DNA from 4 places in the Serratia sp. C2(1) genome. Region 4 is predicted to be linked to each of the others. Evidence: predicted binding sites of a transcription regulator. Region 4 holds the regulator's gene; each other region holds the start of a gene.
The links. The regulator CRP, encoded in region 4, controls carbon source genes, mostly activating them, when cyclic AMP is high. The targets are predictions, from matches to a motif close to ATGTGANNNNNNTCACAT.
Positions count from the first base shown of each region.

Region 1 (3,141 bases), on a different contig from region 4:
GGTACGGTTAAAATTGCTGCTACCGACGGTGAGAAAGCGAAGTTCGCTATCCGCCGTATCGAAGAGATCACCGCAGAGATCGAAGTGGGCCGTATTTACCAGGGTAAAGTGACCCGTATCGTTGATTTCGGCGCATTCGTGGCGATCGGCGGCGGTAAAGAAGGTCTGGTGCACATCTCTCAAATCGCTGACAAGCGCGTTGAGAAAGTGACCGACTATCTGCAGATGGGTCAGGAAGTACCGGTTAAGGTGCTGGAAGTTGACCGTCAGGGCCGTGTGCGTCTGAGCATTAAAGAAGCTACAGCGCCAGAAGCAGATTCATCTGCGCCTGCGCCTGAAGCAGAATAACTGTATAGATAGATTTACAGCTCCCTGCCATGGGGTTGGGAGCTGTTCGTATCGCGCGGGTAGGATGCCTGCGTATTAGCAAACGGATGACAGGACGTTCATCCAATGTTTGTCTTCGGGAGTGGGAAATGAAGCCTTTCTTGCGCTGGTGTTACGTTGCGACAGCACTCATGCTGGCAGGATGCAGCAACCATGATTGGCGTAAAGACGAAGTTTTGGCGATCCCGTTGCAGCCAACTCTGCAGCAGGAAGTGATCCTGGCGCGCATGGAACAAATACTTGCCAGCCGGGCACTGACGGACGATGAGCGTGCGCAGCTTTTATATGAGCGCGGTGTGCTGTATGATAGCCTCGGGCTACGTGCACTGGCGCGCAATGATTTCTCGCAAGCGCTGGCGATACGTCCTGATATGCCAGAAGTTTTCAACTACCTGGGCATTTACTTAACGCAGGCAGGCAATTTTGATGCTGCCTATGAAGCGTTTGATTCTGTACTAGAGCTTGATCCAACTTACAATTACGCGCGTTTAAACCGGGGCATCGCACTGTATTATGGCGGCCGCTTCCCGTTGGCGCAGGATGATCTGCAGGCGTTTTATCAAGACGACCCAAACGATCCCTTCCGTTCGTTGTGGCTGTATCTTGTGGAAAGAGAAATCGATCCCAAGAAGGCTGACGTAGCGCTCCAGCAGCGTTATGACAAAGCGAACCGAGGGCAATGGGGATGGAATATTGTCGAATTCTACCTGGGCAACATCAGCGAAAAAACGCTGATGGAAAGGCTCAAGGCAGAGGCAACGGATAACACTTCGCTCGCTGAGCATCTCAGTGAAACTGACTTCTATTTGGGTAAACACTACCTGAGTCTGGGGGACAAGGACACCGCTTCGGCGCTGTTCAAACTGACGGTTGCTAACAACGTTCATAATTTCGTTGAGCACCGCTATGCATTGTTGGAATTGGCGCTGTTGGGCCAAGAACAAGACGACCTATCGGAATCGGACCAGCAATAGCTGACGAACAACTATCAGCCTGATATACATTGGTTTTTTGCCAAAGTTATCGCCTTAACGGGCGAGGGCTTCTTTGTTCGTTTTATAATCTAATTTGAGCCGGTTCACACTTTTCAATGAAAATGACTGAAAATTTTCTCGACGAGTTATGTAGACTGGCTGCCATTATTAATGAGGCACGTGTACATGACTACTGAGCTTGAAACCTCTTTTGCTGACCTGGGGCTGTCCGCTCCTATCATTTCTGCCCTGACCGATCTGGGCTACGAAAAACCGTCACCGATCCAGGCTGAGTGTATTCCTCACCTGTTGAACGGCCGTGATGTGCTGGGCATGGCGCAGACCGGTAGCGGTAAAACTGCAGCGTTCTCGCTGCCACTGCTGCACAACCTTGACGCTTCCCTGAAGGCACCACAGATTCTGGTGCTGGCACCGACCCGCGAACTGGCGGTTCAGGTTGCGGAAGCGATGACTGATTTCTCTAAACATATGACTGGCGTTAACGTTGTTGCCCTGTACGGCGGCCAACGTTACGACGTGCAGCTGCGCGCCTTGCGTCAGGGCCCACAAATCGTAGTGGGTACCCCAGGCCGTCTGCTGGACCACCTGAAACGCGGCACGCTGAACCTCTCTAACCTGAGCGGTCTGGTGCTGGATGAAGCCGACGAAATGCTGCGCATGGGCTTTATCGAAGACGTGGAAACCATCATGGCGGAGATCCCGGCTGAACATCAGACCGCGCTGTTCTCTGCAACCATGCCGGAAGCGATCCGTCGCATTACCCGTCGCTTTATGAAAGATCCGCAGGAAGTGCGCATTCAGTCCAGCATCACTACCCGTCCGGACATCAGCCAGAGCTACTGGACTGCGCAAGGCATGCGCAAGAACGAAGCGTTGGTGCGTTTCCTGGAAGCGGAAGACTTTGATGCGGCGATCATCTTCGTGCGTACCAAAAACGCGACCCTGGAAGTGGCTGAAGCGCTGGAGCGCAGCGGCTACAGCAGCGCCGCACTGAACGGTGACATGAACCAGGCGCTGCGTGAGCAGACCCTGGAGCGTCTGAAAGACGGTCGTCTGGATATCCTGATCGCGACCGACGTTGCCGCTCGTGGTCTGGACGTTGAGCGTATCAGCCTGGTTGTGAACTACGACATCCCTATGGATTCCGAGTCCTACGTTCACCGTATCGGCCGTACCGGTCGTGCCGGTCGTGCCGGTCGTGCGCTGCTGTTCGTGGAAAACCGCGAACGCCGCCTGCTGCGCAACATCGAACGTACCATGAAGCTGACCATTCCAGAAGTTGAGCTGCCAAATGCAGAGCTGCTGGGTGAGCGTCGTCTGGCCAAGTTCGCCGCTAAAGTACAGCAACAGCTGGAAAGCAGCGATCTGGACATGTACCGCGCACTGCTGGCTAAACTGCAGCCGGAAGAAGAGCTGGAAATGGAAACCCTGGCCGCAGCACTGCTGAAAATGGCGCAGGGCGAACGTCCTCTGATTCTGCCACCGGATCCGGTGTTCAAGCCGCGTCAACGTCGTGAGTTCAACGACCGTGACGATCGTGGTAACGACCGTCGTCGTGAAGCGCGTCCAGACAGCCGTGACGGTGGCGCTGAGCGTCCGCGTCGCGAACGTCGTGACGTTGGCGAAATGCAGCTGTACCGCATTGAAGTGGGCCGTGATGACGGTGTGGAAGTTCGTCATATCGTTGGCGCGATCGCTAACGAAGGTGATATCAGCAGCCGTTACATCGGTAACATCAAGTTGTTTGCCGGCCACTCCA
Region 1 covers NZ_JAZFBA010000002.1:116,315-119,455, forward strand. The annotation lists gene pnp (polyribonucleotide nucleotidyltransferase) at 1-348, shown strand, start outside; gene nlpI (lipoprotein NlpI) at 477-1,361, shown strand; gene yrbN (protein YrbN) at 1,484-1,558, shown strand; gene V2S86_RS16105 (DEAD/DEAH family ATP-dependent RNA helicase) at 1,548-3,141, shown strand, end outside.
Region 1: yrbN (protein YrbN) is a predicted target of CRP. The motif match lies at 1,454-1,471, and genes of this name have one in related genera.

Region 2 (3,141 bases), on a different contig from region 4:
CTGCTCGGCGCGCGGCAGATAAGGGATTTCCCCCAACAGCGGTGCAGGAATGCGTTGGCGCAAGGCTTCAATGGTTTCTGCGTAATGCGCCAGCCCCGGATTAATCCGGTTCGCCACCCATCCCAACAAAGGTAAACCGTCATTAATGATCGACTGTGCAGTCAACAAGGCGTGACTGACGCAGCCCAGTTTAATTCCCACCACCAACACCACCGGCAATTGCTCCTGGACCACCCATTCGGCATAAGGTCGCAGATCGTTCATCAGCACGCGCCAGCCACCGCTGCCCTCCACGACCACGGTATCGGCTCTGGCGGACAGACTCTGCAACCCGCTGCTCATCACGCCGTAATTGATATCCTCGGTGGCATGAGCGTGAAACACCTCATCCAGACAGGTGATGGGATTAATTTCCTCGTACGACAGCGGCAGGGTCGAAGATGCTTGTAAAACCAAAGCGTCTTTATTGCGAATGCCTTCGCTGGTTTCCTGACAACGCGCCGCGATCGGCTTATAGCCGGCGACCGAACGGCCCTGCGCGGCCAGTGCCTGCAGCAAGGCGCGGGAAACCACGGTTTTACCGACGTCGGTATCCGTGCCTGTTACAAATAAACGCTTTAACATGTCTTAATTGCCCCGAAATGCTCCATTAATCCAAATATCGCCGCAGTAAGGCGAAGAAGACGAACGGGAAAATTCTAGGGGATGACGAGCGAACGGGGCTTGAGGTAGCTCAATCTTTTATCGCTAAACGATAAGTATTACTGATATTACCCTTGCAGCAGTTGTACCAGCAACGATCCGTTGTACAAAGCTTCCTTCACCAGGGCGGCACCGGGCATGGTGCCCTTGTTGAAGAACTGAGTGGATTCCACCTGCACATGGTCGCTGTAGGCCGGCAGCGATTGTTGACGAATGCAAGAGGCGATGGCCGGATGCAGAATTTCCGCCGCGCGGTTCAACGGTGAACCGACCAGGATTTTTTCAGGATTGAACAAGTTGACCATGATCGCCAGAATGCGCCCCACGCTGTGGCCCACGCCCAGAATGATATCTTTGGCCAGTTGATCGCCCGCCAGCGCCGCATCGCACAGGGATTCTGCCGTCAACGGCGCGCCGTGCAGGCTGGAGCTCATGGAGGTCGCGAGACGCTGTTGGGCGATCTCCAGAATGTTTTCAATGCTGGCGACGGTCTCCAGACAACCGTGGTTACCGCAGTAACAGCGTTTGCCGTATGGGTCGACCTGCGTATGACCAATTTCCACCACGCTGTGGCTGCCGCCGTGCAGTACTCGCCCGCCGGTGATCACGCCTGCACCGACGTTGTGGTCGATCACCACCTGAATCACGTTCTGGCTGCCGCGCGAAGCGCCGTACAGCGCTTCGGCCATGGTCCAGGCGCTGATATCGTGCTGCAGGTAAACCGGCAACCCGGTGCGGGTTTCCAGCGCGGGGCCCAGCGGCATGTCCACGACATCGTAAAACGGCATACGGTGCACCACACCGGAGGCCACATCAATCATGCCCGGCAGGGTAATGGCGATCGCCGTCAGACGCTCAAGTTTGCTTTGATGGCGGATAAAGAACTGATCGACTTCACCGAGAATGCGTTTGAGAAGAGGCTCAGGGTGTTCGGCGTCCAGCGGCAGAAGCTCTTCTACCACCAGTTTGCTGCTGATGTCGCGCAGCGCCAGCGTAATGGTGCCCCGGCTGATGCGGGCGGAAAGGTAATGCCAGGCTTCGGTGTCCAACACCAGCCCTACCGCCGGTCGCCCGCGGCTACCGACTTCCTGATATTCGTTTTCTTTAACCAGATGCGCTTCCAGCAGCTCGCGTACGATTTTGGTGATGCTGGCAGGGGCGAGTTGCGCGCGTTTAGACAGTTCGATACGCGAAATTGGGCCCAGTTCATCGATTAGCCGATAAACTGCTCCTGCATTTGTTTGTTTGATTTGATCGATATGCCCAGGCTGTCCAACAGCAATCACACACCTGCTCCTACTATTTTTCGCGCTTCTAAATAAAGACTAGAGGCTATGGTGGGGCTTTTGTAATACAGCGTCAACTATTTGATTCGTTATGTGATTTGCAGCACAAATTCACTCTGCTTTCGCCGCGGATTGCGTTTTATTTGTGCAGAACTCCTCACGGCAACAGCAGTGTCATCAACGATTTGGCCGCAGCGGTCAACGCTCTTTGGCGATGATGCACCAACCAGACTTCGGTCATCGCCTCCGGTTCCGCCAGTGGCAGGTATTTCACCCCATCGACTTTTACCCGGCCAAAAGACGCCGGCAAAATAGAGATGCCCAGCCCGGAAGACACCAGACCGATGATGGTCATCGCTTCGCCGACTTCCTGGGTGATATAAGGTGTGATCCCCGCTTTGGCCAACAGCGACAATATTTCGTCATACAGCGCCGTCCCTACCTCGCGCGAGAAAAACACAAACGGCTCCTCCGCCAGATGTTGGAAACGCAGCGTGCCGGGTGCAATATGGGTTAACGGATGCCCTTCCGGCACCACCGCGACCAATGGCTCGCATAGCAACAGTTGATGCTTCAGCACGTCCGGCAAGCGCGTATTGCGCATCACGCCCAGATCCAGTTCGCCGTTGAGCAGCGGTTCGATCTGTTGCTTGGTATTCACTTCGCGCATTTTTATATGCACGTGCGGGTGCTGCTGGCGGTAAGCCCGCAAACTGCGCGACACCACGCTGATAAAGGGTGCCGAAGAGGTGAAACCAATGGTCAACTCGCCCAGTTCACCACGCTCCAGTCGCGCGGCCTTCTCCGCCGCACGGCCGACCTGATCGAGTACCTGATAAGCCTCTTTCAGGAACATTTCCCCCGCCTGCGTCAGGCTGACATTGCGGTTGTTGCGCGCCAACAGACGCGCGCCGACCATTTCCTCCAGCGCCTGAATTTGCTGGCTGAGCGGCGGTTGCGAAATGCGCAAACGTTCCGCCGCCCGACCGAAATGCAATTCTTCCGCTACGGCGACAAAATAGCGCAGGTGTCTCAGTTCTATATTCATACTTTAAACATCTTAATTTTAATTATTAATATATTAGACAAAAAACTGGGCTCTCCCTATCATTTTGTTACCCCATGATGTACCTGTTTAAATCGCCCGAAGTTC
Region 2 covers NZ_JAZFBA010000001.1:1,774,452-1,777,592, forward strand. The annotation lists gene bioD (dethiobiotin synthase) at 1-624, opposite strand, end outside; gene mlc (sugar metabolism global transcriptional regulator Mlc) at 771-1,988, opposite strand; gene V2S86_RS08215 (LysR family transcriptional regulator) at 2,146-3,036, opposite strand.
Region 2: mlc (sugar metabolism global transcriptional regulator Mlc) is a predicted target of CRP. The motif match lies at 2,080-2,097, and genes of this name have one in related genera.

Region 3 (3,141 bases), on a different contig from region 4:
GCAGCCACCTGGCAAATCAACATGGCGCCGCCCGCCATGCCTTGCATAAAGCGGCCCAGGATCAGCATCGTCGAGCCGTTGGCCAGGCCGCAGAGCAAGGAAGTGAGGCCAAAAGCGGCAATGGCGATGATGAAAACTCGCCTGCGGCCAAAACGGTCAGACAGCGTTCCGGTGGCCATCATCACGGCGGAACAGGCCAGGGTATAGGCATTCATAATCCACTGCATATCGCTGAAATCACTGTGTAATACCCGTTCCAGCGTCGGCAGTATGACCGGTACGCTGGAGATTTCCAGGCCGAACATCAGCGCGGCGAGGCAAATTGCCGTTAGTGCCAGTCGATTTTTACTGGCGTGAGAGAGCGTCATGAATTTTTTCCACAAAAGAGGGTGATGGAAACGAACAGCCATTCTGGATAAATGAGTTGCATGATAGAAATGATTTAATTTATCTTCATTAATTAATTTACATCATGAAAACTCGCCATGAACATTGATCCGACACTGCTGCGCACCTTCGTTACGGTTACCGAAACCGGCGGCTTTACGCGTGCGGCGCAACAACTGAATCTGACCCAATCCGCGATCAGTCACCAGATCCGTCGGCTCGAGGAGCAGATTGGCCGACAGTTGTTGCAGCGCACTACGCGCCGCCTGACGCTAACCGAAGACGGCGAAGATTTGCTGCGCCACGCCGGGCAAGTTTTGCAGGCGCTTGACGCCATGCAGCGGCGCTTTGAATCCTCACCCGTGTCGGGATCAGTACGCTTTGGCCTGACGGAGAGTTTTCTGGGGGAACGATTGCCGCCGCTGTTATCCCAGTTTGCCCGGGCTTTTCCTGCGGTCAGGTTGGAGGTGAATGTCAGTATCGGGCTGGATCTTTGTGGCATGGTGAAGGGCAACGAACTGGATTTGGCCGTCGTGATGTCGCTGGCTAACCGCATCGAGGGCAGGCTATTGCGGCGGACGCAGCTGGTGTGGGTAGCGGCTGAGACATTCAGCCTGGCGGGCTCGTCGTTGCCGCTGGCGTTGTTACCCGCGCCGTCGGTCAGCCGCGAGGCCGGGATCGCCGCTCTTGAAAGTCAGGCCATCGAATGGCATACCGCCTTCACCTCACAAAGCCAGCAAGGGCTACGGGCAGCCGTGTTGGCGGGGCTGGGCATTGCCGTCATGGCGAGCGGCGATTTGGAGCCGGGAATGAAAGTGATCGAGGGCGAGTATGGGCTACCCGAATTACCCGACGTCGATTTCACGCTGATCGTCAACAGCGAGGAACCGGGCGCGGCTGCGCAGGCATTCGGCAAAATACTGCTGGAGATGTCGGCGCCGTTGCCTGTCGCAGGGGGAGATTAAGTGCGGCTCAGGGCATTGGCCAGTCAGTCGGGGTTTTGCTCATCACATCGAAAAAGACGTCTTTGGTCACCGACCAAAAATGCAGGAATCCTTCCTGGCTGAAACTGATACCCATCAGGCCCATCACGAACCAGCAGGTGGTGAACAGCCCGAGGCTACTGAACATGAATGCCATGCCGTTACGGCTGGTTTTACGACAAACGACGTTTAACTGGCTGGCCATAAACATCATTACGGCGCTCAGTAACTCCCAGCGCATCATAATCAAACCCGTGGCTATGGTACTCATCGAACGTGATCCTTGGTAAAAAGCCGCAGCCGGCAGGGCGCCGGAGAACAGTGCGGGCAAAAATGGAATTGTGTGATCTACGTCACATTGTAGCATTGGGATAAAGGGTCGCTCAATCCCTGCTCGGCATAAAAACCGGCACCCGGAAACATTCCAACATGCTGAAACATTTATGCCATTTCATTAGCAACCTTTTAATGGGGGCCGTTAACCAATAACGCTATGCTTGCCGACTTTTCACTGCCCTGATTTATCTGGGGAAAATGTGACGTCAGACAGGTACTGCGCTGCGTATGGCCCTCTTAAAAGAAAAAATCCGTGACCATTCCGCTGAGGAAATGTTGTTTATTCGCCGCGCTTGCGTGGCGATGGCATTGGTGATCGCCTGCTTCGGCGCACTGATCGTCAACCTGTATCACCTGCAGATTAAGCAACATGCGTTCTACCAGACGCGATCCAATCAGAACGACATCAAAATGCTGCCGATTGCGCCCAGCCGCGGGCTGATATTCGATCGTAACGGCATCCCACTGGTGCGTAACATTACCCTGTACCAGATCCAGGTGATTCCCAGCAAAATCGCCAATATGACCGCGCTGTTACAGGCGCTGACGCCGATTGTCGATCTGACGCCTGAGGATATCGCCACCTTTCGCGACGACATGCACCACAACGGCCGCTATAAACCGGTGACGTTGAAAAGCGGGCTGAACGACACCGAGGTTGCCCGTTTTGCGGTCAATCAATACCGTTTTGACGGGGTGACCATCGACACCTATCAGCAGCGGGAATATCCGTATGGCGCCGAACTGGCGCACGTGGTCGGTTACGTCTCGAAAATCAACGATGGCGATGTGAAACGCCTCAATAAAGCCGGCATCGGCGAAAATTACGCCGCCGACCATAACATCGGCAAGCAGGGTATTGAGGCTTACTATGAGTCGGAACTGCATGGCACCACCGGCTATCAGGAAGTGGAGGTGGATAACCACGGCCGCGTGATACGCCTGCTGAAAGAACAGCCGCCGCAGGCAGGCAAAAATATCTATCTGACGCTCGATTTGCCGTTGCAGCAGTATATCGAGTCGGTTCTGAAGGGGCAGCGGGCGGCGGTGGTGGTTGAGGACCCGCGCGATGGCGGCATTCTGGCGATGGTGTCCAGCCCCAGTTACGACCCCAATCCTTTCGTGAAAGGCATCAGTTACAAAGCCTATAAAAGCTTATTGACCAACCCGGATCTACCGCTGATTAACCGCGTCACTCAGGGGTTATACCCGCCGGCGTCCACCGTGAAGCCTTATATGGCTACCTCTGCGCTGTTCGCCGGGGTGATCACGCCCAACACCAGCTTCTTTGGCGCGCCGACCTGGACGTTGCCGGGTACCCAGCGTCGTTACCGCGACTGGCTGAAGAGCGGCCACGGTATGCTGAACGTCACCAAGGCGATTGAGGAATCCGCCGATACCTTCTTTTATCAGGTGGCGTTTGAAATGGGCATTG
Region 3 covers NZ_JAZFBA010000001.1:1,695,479-1,698,619, reverse strand. The annotation lists gene V2S86_RS07870 (MFS transporter) at 1-368, opposite strand, end outside; gene V2S86_RS07865 (LysR family transcriptional regulator) at 486-1,352, shown strand; gene V2S86_RS07860 (YjcB family protein) at 1,360-1,641, opposite strand; gene mrdA (penicillin-binding protein 2) at 1,935-3,141, shown strand, end outside.
Region 3: V2S86_RS07860 (YjcB family protein) is a predicted target of CRP. The motif match lies at 1,712-1,729, and genes of this name have one in related genera.

Region 4 (3,141 bases):
CAATCACCTGCGCATTGCGGCGGATAATCGCCTCGGCCTGGCTCTGCTCCACCAGCTTTTGCACTTCTTCCGGCAGGTGCAGGCTGACGGTAATGTGCTCCTGCAAATCCAGCGCGACCTGAAAGGTCCGTTGCAGGCGTTTTTGCTCGAGATTATTGGCGTGCGGCAAAAAGTTAAGCTGCTGATACAGCAGGCTGATCAGGTCCATCACTTTTTGCTGGCGCACCAGCAGCGGCGGTAACGCAGTTTGCGGATCGGTATGTTGGGTCAACAGGGAATACTTGGCTTCGAAGTAGTCCGCCAGTTCCAGATAAAGCTGGCTCAGCGATTCGCGCATCGGCTGTTCTTTCCACAGCTTGAACCAGAACCAGGTGAACAGGCCGTACCAGGCTGTCCCCACCCCATACAGCAAGGGGGCGTACCACAGCGGCACCGTGCCGGCCATGCTGAGCGTAAAAATGGCGGCGATCAACGCGGCGGGGAGCAGGCGGGCATGCAACGGGCTGATTTCGCCGCTGACGCCGAGCAGCAGGGCCAGGCCGAGCATTAACGCCGGCAGCGGCAGTTGCCATAGCAACGCCTGCTGCAGCAACAGGCTGCTGAGTGCGAACAGTGAGCCGCCGACGATCAGGCGTTTGAAAAAACGTTTGTGGGGCGTGTCCAGCCCGGCGATGTTACAGCAGGCGGGAACCAGGGAAAACAGCAGGCCGAGTTGCAGGTGGCCAATCAGCAGGCCAAGGAGCACCGGCAGACACAGCACCAGCGTTTGCCGCAGTGCGTAATTGACTTCCGGGTGGTAAATCAGTCGACGCCACATGGTCGGTCGGGGCATAAAAAAACGGCGCGAATCATCGCGCCGTTTTTTCAGTGATTAACGCGTGCCGTAAACGACAATGGTTTTGCCGTGGGCGGAGATCAGGTTTTGATCTTCCAGCATTTTCAGAATGCGGCCGACGGTTTCACGTGAGCAACCGACGATCTGGCCAATTTCCTGGCGGGTGATTTTGATCTGCATGCCGTCTGGGTGAGTCATGGCATCGGGCTGTTTCGCCAGGTTCAGCAGCGTTTGCGCGATGCGGCCGGTAACGTCCAGGAAGGCGAGGTTACCCACTTTCTCTGAGGTCACTTGCAGGCGGCTTGCCATCTGCGCTGACAGGCGCATCAGGATGTCCGGGTTGACCTGAATCAGCTGGCGGAATTTCTTGTAAGAAATCTCAGCCACTTCACAGGCGGTCTTCGCCCTGACCCAGGCGCTACGCTCCTGGCCTTCTTCAAATAATCCAAGCTCGCCGATGAAATCCCCCTGGTTAAGGTAGGACAGGATCATCTCTTTACCTTCTTCATCTTTAATCAGCACCGCGACGGAGCCTTTTACGATGTAGTAAAGCGTTTCGGCTTTTTCACCTTGGTGAATCAGCGTACTTTTGGATGGATATTTGTGGATATGGCAATGAGACAGGAACCATTCGAGTGTAGGGTCTGTTTGCGGTTTGCCGAGAACCATTCGCTGTTATCCTCTGTTGTTATCGCTGCCTTGTGTCACAGGGGTCAGAGTTCCCTGTAAAACGTGCTGTCGCCGTTGTTTTAAGGGTGGCTGGCAGCAGGTTTTGAGGCGTGTCATAAATATACGCTGTCGCTCTAGCATATTAACTTGCCGGGAGAGCTGCAAGCTACATTCTATTAACATACCGGTAAAGGAGCCTTTCTCTGGGAGTTTCCCTGAAATCAGTGTCCCGGAAAGATTTATTGCGGCTCTGTTTGTAGCACAGAGTGAGGCGGGTGTCTCGTGTTGTCTTGCTCGCGCATGATTAGCATCAGGTTCCGTTGCCAGTTTCTATGCGAAAGCGTACCCTGATTTTAAGAAATTAACCGGAGTGACCAGCATGCAGGCAAGAGTTAAGTGGGTAGAAGGGTTGACGTTTCTGGGTGAATCCGCGTCCGGCCATCAGGTATTGATGGATGGCAATGCCGGCGATAAAGCGCCCAGCCCAATGGAAATGGTGCTGATGTCGGTGGGCGGATGCAGCGCTATCGACGTGGTGTCGATCCTGAAAAAAGGGCGGAATGACGTGCGCGATTGCGAGGTGAAACTGACCTCCGAACGGCGTGAAGAAGCGCCGCGCGTATTTACCCATATCAACCTGCATTTTATCGTGACCGGTAAAGATCTGACCGACAAGATCGTTGAACGTGCGGTGAACCTCTCCGCCGAGAAATATTGCTCGGTATCGCTGATGCTGAACAAGGCCGCCAGCGTGACCCACAGCTTTGAAATCCGCGACGTGGCGTAAAACGCAAGAATTTAGGGGCGCGGCCTGCCGCCGCGCTCCGGCCCATTACTCGATTTTTTTGCCTTCCAGCAGTTGCTGCACCAGCGGCGCCATGATCAGCTCCATCGCCAGCCCCATCTTGCCGCCCGGCACGACCAGCGTATTGATGTGCGAGATAAACGAGCCTTGCAGCATTGCCAGCAGATAAGGGAAATCGATCTGATCCAGCCCACGGAAATGAATCACCACGAAGCTTTCATCCAGTGAAGGAATGGCTTTGGCGGCGAACGGGTTGGAGGTATCGACCGTCGGCACGCGCTGGAAGTTGATGTGGGTGCGGGAGAACTGCGGCGTAATGTAGTTGATATAGTCCTCCATCGAACGCACCACAGAATCCATCACCGCTTCACGGGAATGGCCGCGCTCGCCGGTATCGCGGATCAGTTTTTGTATCCACTCCAGGTTAACGATCGGTACCACGCCGACCAGCAGATCGACATGTTTGGCCACGTCGGTATGTTCGGTAACTACGCCGCCATGCAACCCTTCATAGAACAGCACGTCGGTCGGCGCTGGCAGCGCTTCCCAGGGTGTAAAGGTGCCGGGTACCTGGTTATAGGGCACCGCTTCGTCGTAGGTATGAAGATACTTGCGCGACCGTCCGGTGCCGTTCTTGCCGTACTCGATAAAGCTCTGTTGCAGCAGGCCGAAGTCGTTGGCCTCAGGCCCGAAATAGCTGATATGACGACCCAGATCGCGCGCTTTGCGGATCGCCGCGTCCATTTCCGGCCGGGTATAGCGGTGGAAGCTGTCGCCTTCCAGCTCCGCCGCGCGGATGTTCAACTGCTGGAATATCTTGCGGAACGCCACG
Region 4 covers NZ_JAZFBA010000006.1:26,611-29,751, reverse strand. The annotation lists gene V2S86_RS22800 (YccS/YhfK family putative transporter) at 1-817, opposite strand, end outside; gene crp (cAMP-activated global transcriptional regulator CRP) at 872-1,504, opposite strand; gene V2S86_RS22790 (OsmC family protein) at 1,884-2,291, shown strand; gene V2S86_RS22785 (phosphoribulokinase) at 2,337-3,141, opposite strand, start outside.